One region of the Arthrobacter sp. PM3 genome, then DNA from elsewhere that is predicted to be linked to it. Evidence: predicted binding sites of a transcription regulator. Region 1 holds the regulator's gene; the other holds the start of a gene.
The links. The regulator HrcA, encoded in region 1, represses chaperone genes, less so after heat shock. The targets are predictions, from matches to a motif close to TTNGCACTCGNNNNNNNCGAGTGCNAA.

Region 1 (3,401 bases):
TGCTCACCGCTACAGGCTACCGAGCCGGTCGCGGAGTTTGGCGAAAAGTCCGTGGCTGGCGGCGAGCTTTCCCGGGTGGTTGTGTTCGCCGCGTGCCTTGGCGAGCTGCCGGAGAAGGTCTTCCTGGTGGGCGTCGAGCTTGTCCGGGGTTTCCACCTGCAGGTGGACTTTCAGGTCGCCGCGGCCGTGGCCGCGGAGGTGGGTGACGCCGAGGCCGCGCAGGGTGATGACCTCGCCCGGCTGGGTGCCCGGCTTGACATCGATTTCCTGGGGCCCGTCAAAGCTGTCCAGCTTCAGTTCCGCGCCGAGTGCCGCAGACGTCATGGGAATGTTCAGGCTCGCGTGCAGGTCATCACCGTCGCGGACAAAGGTGGGGTCGTTGTTGACCCGGATCTCCACGTACAGGTCGCCGGCCGGGCCGCCGGCGGGTCCGGCCTCGCCCTGGCCGGACAGCTGGATGCGGGTGCCTGTGGCGACACCGGCGGGGACCTTGACAGTCAGGGAACGGCGGCTGCGGATCCGGCCCTGGCCGCTGCACTCGTTGCAGGGATCCTTGATGACGGTGCCGAAGCCCTCGCAGGAACCGCAGGGCGCGGAGGTCATGACCTGGCCCAGGATGGACCGCATGGCGCGCTGGACCTGGCCGCTGCCGCCACAGATGTCGCAGCGGACCGGGTGGGTGCCCTCGCGGCAGCACGAGCCCTCGCACGTGGGGCAGATGACGGCCGTGTCGACCTCGAGCTTCTTATTGACCCCGAACACGGCGTCGCGGAGGTCGATCCGCACGCTGATCAGTGCGTCCTGGCCGCGGCGCATCCGGGACGCCGGGCCGCCCTGGCCCCCGCCGCCGCCGCCAAAGAAGGTCTCGAAGATGTCCTGGAACGCGAAGCCCTGGCCGGAGTAGGAACCGCCGCCGAAGCCGTTGTCGGTGCCGTTTTCGTTGCCCGTGGTGTCATAGACCCGGCGCTTCTGCGGGTCGGAGAGGACCTCATAGGCGTGCGTGACGGCCTTGAACCGGTCCGCGGCGTCCTCCCCCGGGTTGACGTCCGGGTGCAGGGTCCGGGCAAGTTTCCGGTAGGCCTTCTTGATTTCTTCCCCCGTTGCTTCGCGGGAGACTCCAAGAACGTCGTAGTGGCTGCTCAAAGTGTGTATCTCTTCCTTGTTGTACTGCCTGTGGGCATTGCCTGCGGGCAAGAAGTCGCGACGGTCCCGGGCCTGTCAGGGCCCCAGGATCCTGGAAAGGTAGCGGGCCACCGCTCGGACGGCTGCCATGGTGGTGGGATAGTCCATCCGGGTTGGCCCCAGGACGCCGACCTTGGCCGTGGCGTCCGGCCCGTAGGCGGTGGCCACCACCGAGGCTTCGGCGAGCCCGTCGTAGGGATTTTCGCGGCCGATGCTGACCGTGACACCGCGGGGGTCTTCAGCCATCTCGCTGAGCAGGCGGAGCATGACCACCTGTTCCTCGAGGGCCTCCAGCACGGGGCCGATGCTGAGCGGGAAGTCCACATTGGATCTGGCCAGGTTGGCCGTGCCGGCCATGACCATCCGCTCCTCACGGCTGCTGGTCGCCAGTGCCTCCAGGCCATGGGCCAGGGCGTGGGCAGCTCCGCGGCGCGCCGGAGCGGCGCCGGCGACGACGGCGGGCAGCAGTTGCGGCATCAGGCTCAGCGGGGTTCCGGAGAGGCCGGCCAGGAACGCGGTGCGCAGCTCGGCCAGCGCGTCATCGGCGATCTCCTGTCCGACGTCGACCACGCGCTGCTCCACTTTGCCGGTGTCCGCAATCAGCACCGTCAGCACTTTCCGGGGTGCCAGCAGCACGAACTCTATGTGCCGGACCCTGGCGCGGCTCAGCAGCGGATACTGCACGACGGCGACCTGGTTGGTCAGCTGGGCCAGCAGCCGCACGGTCCGGTCCAGGACGTCATCGAGGTCCTGGGATCCTTCCAGCAGCGCCTGAATGGCCCGGCGCTCGGCCGGGGACAACGGTTTGACGGCCGAGATCCGGTCGACAAACAGCCGGTAGCCCTTGTCCGTGGGGATCCGACCGGCGCTGGTGTGCGGTGCCGTGATGAGTCCCTCATCTTCCAGCGCCGCCATGTCATTGCGGATCGTGGCGCTGGACACGCCCAGGTGGTGGCGCTCCACCAGCGCCTTGGACCCGACAGGCTCGCGGGAATGGACATAGTCCTCCACGATGGCGCGCAGCACTTCGAGTTTGCGCGGTTCGCTCATGCTCCACCTCCAATCGACGCTCCCGCAGCCGGCGCCTGCCCCCGATCGTCCTCATCGCGTCCACCCGTGGGAAAGGGCGGTCCGGAACCGGACAGGGGTTAGCACTCGGCATGCCTAAGTGCTAACCAGTCTAATATGACTCGGCGCGTTGTTAGCATTGGATTCGCTCCGGGCGTTGCCCGCGGGTCCGGCCCCGGAGTGATTCCACTGACCGCCGTACGTTCCGAGTGCAAAGTTAGCGTGTAGAGATGTCGTACCAGAACTGGGGTCCCCAGGACCTGTCAGCCCCCGCCAAAACGCAGTTGCCGGAAGTCCCGGTGGAACGCGGCATGGTGCTCGAGGAGGTCCAGTCCGGGTGGGTTGGTGCCGTGACCCGGGTGGAAAAGTCCGGCGGCATGCATGTGGTGGCGCTCGAGGACAGGCGGGGCAAGTCCAGGTCCTTCCGCCTCGGTTTCGGCTTCCTGCTGGAGGGACAGCCGATCCGGCTAATGCCGCCGGCCCCGAAGCAGGCGGCCCCGGGCGCCGGTGCCGGCCGCACCGCCTCGGGCTCGGTTCGGGTGGCGGGACAGCGCGCGCAGGTGGCCAAAGCCAGCCGGATCTGGGTGGAAGGCAAGCACGACGCTGAACTTGTGGAAAAGGTCTGGGGCGATGACCTCCGGGTGGAGGGCATCGTCGTCGAGCCCCTGCACGGCATTGACGACCTTGCGGCGGCCGTGGCGGAGTTCCGGCCGGGCCCGGGCCGCCGGCTCGGTGTGCTCGTCGACCATCTGGTGCCCGACTCCAAGGAATCCCGGATCGCCGAGGCGGTCATGGCCTCGCCGGGTGCCGCCGGCAACGTGCTGATCGTGGGACACCCGTATGTGGACGTGTGGCAGGCCATCCGGCCCGCCGTGCTGGGGATCGAACGCTGGCCCGTGGTCCCCCGCGGCGTCGACTGGAAGACCGGGATCCTGACGGCCTTCGGGTGGCCCCATGAAACGAAGGAGGACATCGGTCTCGGCTGGCAGAAGCTCCTCGGGGCAGTGCGCAGCTACGCCGATCTGGAACCCTCCCTGCTGGGCCGGGTCGAAGAGGTCATCGACTTCCTCACCGTGCCGTAGCCCGACGTGGCGGCCGCCCGGCGGTCCCCATTTCGGCGGCCGAGCAAGTATTCTTGGAACGGCGGCCGC
Region 2 (3,401 bases), 990 kb from region 1:
TCGCGGGCCGCGGCCAGCGAGCAGGCGCTCGGCGCTGATCCGCTCGTAGCAGACCTGGGGGACCGGCTCCGGGCCCGCGGGGCACGCGTCTGGCACCAGTACGACGGCGTCCTCAACATGGTCGCTGCCGCGGACCCGATGACCACGATCGGCCGGGACGACGCCGAGATTCCGCGCCCGGTGGCCATTGAATCCGACGGCACCAGCCACTACCGGCGGATGAGTGTCCGTGAACGGAGCAGGCTCCGGCCGCAACTCCTGGAGCGCCTTGGCTGGCGTTACATGCCACTATGGACCATAGAGGTCTTCACCGATCCCTCGGCCTGTGCGGACCGGATCGGCGGCTACCTCGGGTTGGAGAAGCCCGCCATCTCCAACCGGCCGCTGGCTTCGCACGGGTTCTTCGACGACGACATCGAGAACCTTGCGATTCATGATGTGCCGGCGGCGGAGCACGTGCTCGCCGGGCACACGTTCACCGGCCCCGCACCGGAGAGACGGGAAACCGGCGGCCGCAAGGCCGGGCACCGGGAGCATCCGGGGCCGGACAGGGCGGGCAGTACAGCAGGTTTGACAGGCAGTGAGGAGGCCGGCGGCATGAGTGCGGACGGCGAGATCCAGGACAACACCAGCGCCGACGAGGGCGCACCCAAAGACGCATCCAAGCTAACGGCAGGCGAACCGGTAGGCGGGCGGCCCGCCCCGGCGTCGTCCGGCGACAAAACGGGCCGCGCGGCGACGCCTGCCACGGTCCCCGGAGGGGTGCTGCCGAACAAGGCAGCCGAAGATGACCCCCGGCGCTGGGGCGACCGCCCGGACAGCTACGACCACGACGCGTGGCTCCAGGAGCAGAAGCCTCCGCACTGGGGCTGAGGCTCCGGCTATGCGCGGGGCCTGGAAGGCTAACCCGGTGCCGCCGCCACGAGCACGAAGTACAGCTTCCCCTGGGTGGATGCGCCCGCCAGGTCCCGTGCCTGGCCGGGCCCGGCCGCCACGACGATCAGCCCGTCCGTGTCCGCTCCGGCCAGCCACGGGCCGGGGCTGCCGCCGTGCCCGGAGGTCCACAGCACGGGGACGGACTCGGCCAGGATGCGGCTTTCGCCGGGTTGTTCGAAGCCGTTGCCGCCGGTGAGAACCACGTTGATGAGTTGCCCGGGGGAGACCAGCTGGATGGACGCCGGGTCAGCCATCCGCAGCGGCACGGCCGCAGACCCCGGCGGGCTCCCCGCGAGCAGGCCCGGACCAAGAATTTGTGCATCGGTGAGGAGCTGGCCCGCGCGCAGCGGCGCTGCAAGCTGTTTTCCCACGAACGCAGCCTCGCCGGCCGGGCTGCCTGAGGGAACCAGCCCGGGCGGGACACTGATGCGGCTGACATCGCCGGGTTCAACGGTTTTTCCGGCAGGAAGATCCGCCGCGGCCGCGAAGGCGGCAACAGTCTGCGCGGGCGCGGGGGTTAGCTGCTGCACCGTGACGCCGGCGGCGACGCACAGGAGGAGGGCCGCGATGAGCCGCCGGTTCCGGTCCAGCCACGCGCGCAGCCGGTGCCGCCGGTTTCCGCGGCGCGGGCGCCGACTGAGGGGGCGGCTGTGCGGCGGGCGTGGCCGGGGCGGGCTCCCTGAACCGGGGAGTGCGCCGGCAATTGAGCCGGGGAAACTTGCCATAGCCTCACGCTACGGAGCGGCCGGGCCCGGCGGCAGCTGCGGGACCGGCTATGTGGACAACCGGCGTGCGGAACCGGCTTAGCTGGCGGCGGCCGCGGCAGGAGCGGCTGCGGCTGCGGGCGCTGCCGCGGGGGCGGCAGGAGCCGGAGCAACGGTGCTGCCCTTGGTGTCGCGCGAATCGGTCCGGTAGAAGCCGGAGCCCTTGAACACCACGCCGACGCTGTTGAACTTCTTGCGCAGCGTGCCCTGGCACTCGGGGCAGGAAGTCAGGGAGCTGTCACTGAACGACTGCACGATCTCGAAGGCGTGGCTGCAGTCCTTGCAGGCATATGCATACGTGGGCACTTCAAATCCTCACTCTGGGACAAACGAGCAGGTCCCGTGCTGTCGAGGCGGGAACCTTGCCGATATGGCTGTCGGCGGGGTCCATCCTTTAGCAGTCGCAGGGCCTGAGTGCCAATTCTATCATCCCGGCCCGGGCCCGCTAGTGGAGCCGGATGATCCCGCCGGGGGTCAGTGCCACGTCAACCTTGCGGTCGAAGGACTCCGCCGGAATGCTGCCCGCGGGCAGAACCTCCGTGTCATAGACGACGGCGGCAGTCGCCAGCGCCCCGGCGGTTGCTGCCGGGGCCGCCCCGCCGGGCTCCGGCAGCAGGGCGGCAAGGGCGGCAAGGAATTTGTCGTAGTAGCCGCCGCCCTGTCCGATCCGGTTACCCGAGAAGTCCAGTGCCGTGGCGGGCAGGAAAATGGCGGTCGCGTCCCGCATCACCGCGGTTCCGTGGCGCGGGCCTACGGGTTCCTGGATGGGAGCGTACCGGCTGCGGACGAACGGGGATTGCGGCGTCCATTCCACCCAGCTCAGTTCGAGTTCCGTTTCGCAGACCGGCAGTAGGACGCGGTGTCCGGCGTCCGCCAGTGCGGTCAGCAGCGGCAGAGTGGGCGGCTCGGCACCCACGCCCAAATACGCGGCAAACATGCCCCGGCGGCCGCTGGTAAGCCCGGACGCCCATTCGAGCCCGTGCCGGGCAATGCCGGTGGCGGCGGCGTCGAGGGCTGGCTGCGTCAGCGCGGCACGCCTTGCCCTGTGACTGGAGCGAATATCCTCTTTCGACGCCATGCCGGCCCGTCCCCTGCCTCGTGCTACCCGCCCGCGCCGCCGGAGGGCCCGCGGAGGGATTCGAATAATTACGCAATGATTGGTCCCTCCGTTAGATTAGTCGAGTGAATACACCCAATGCTTCCGTCCGCAAGGCCGTCATCCCCGCCGCGGGCCTTGGTACCAGGTTTCTTCCCGCCACGAAGGCCATGCCCAAGGAAATGCTGCCTGTGGTTGACAAGCCGGCCATCCAGTATGTCGTCGAAGAGGCCGTGAATGTCGGTCTGAACGACATCCTGATGATCACCGGCCGCAACAAGCGGGCGTTGGAGGACCACTTCGATCGTGTCCCCACGCTGGAGTCCACCCTGAAGGAAAAGGGCGACACCGCCAAGCTTGAGTCCATTCAGGCCGCGAGCAACCTCGGCGACATCCACTACGTCCGCCAGGGCGACCCCATGGGCCTGGGCCACGCCGTGCTTCGCGCCCGGCAGCACGTCGGCAACGAGCCGTTCGCCGTCCTTCTGGGCGATGACCTCATTGACGCCCGTGATGAGCTCCTGAGCACCATGATTGAAGTCCAGGCCAAGACCGGCGGGTCGGTTGTCGCCCTGATCGAGGTGGACCCGTCCCAGATCAGCGCC

Region 2: a site for HrcA is predicted at 2,095-2,121, ahead of CFN17_RS00075 (FmdB family zinc ribbon protein). Genes of this name have one in related genera too.

The regions. Positions count from the first base shown of each region.
Region 1 covers NZ_CP022314.1:1,005,256-1,008,656, forward strand. Annotated here, with positions in the region: gene CFN17_RS04695 (16S rRNA (uracil(1498)-N(3))-methyltransferase) at 1-7, opposite strand, end outside; gene dnaJ (molecular chaperone DnaJ) at 10-1,143, opposite strand; gene hrcA (heat-inducible transcriptional repressor HrcA) at 1,219-2,232, opposite strand; gene CFN17_RS04710 (DUF3097 domain-containing protein) at 2,481-3,332, shown strand.
Region 2 covers NZ_CP022314.1:10,561-13,961, reverse strand. Annotated here, with positions in the region: gene CFN17_RS00085 (AAA family ATPase) at 1-873, shown strand, start outside; gene CFN17_RS00080 (SAF domain-containing protein) at 903-1,661, opposite strand; gene CFN17_RS00075 (FmdB family zinc ribbon protein) at 1,740-2,006, opposite strand; gene CFN17_RS00070 (5-formyltetrahydrofolate cyclo-ligase) at 2,146-2,778, opposite strand; gene galU (UTP--glucose-1-phosphate uridylyltransferase GalU) at 2,883-3,401, shown strand, end outside.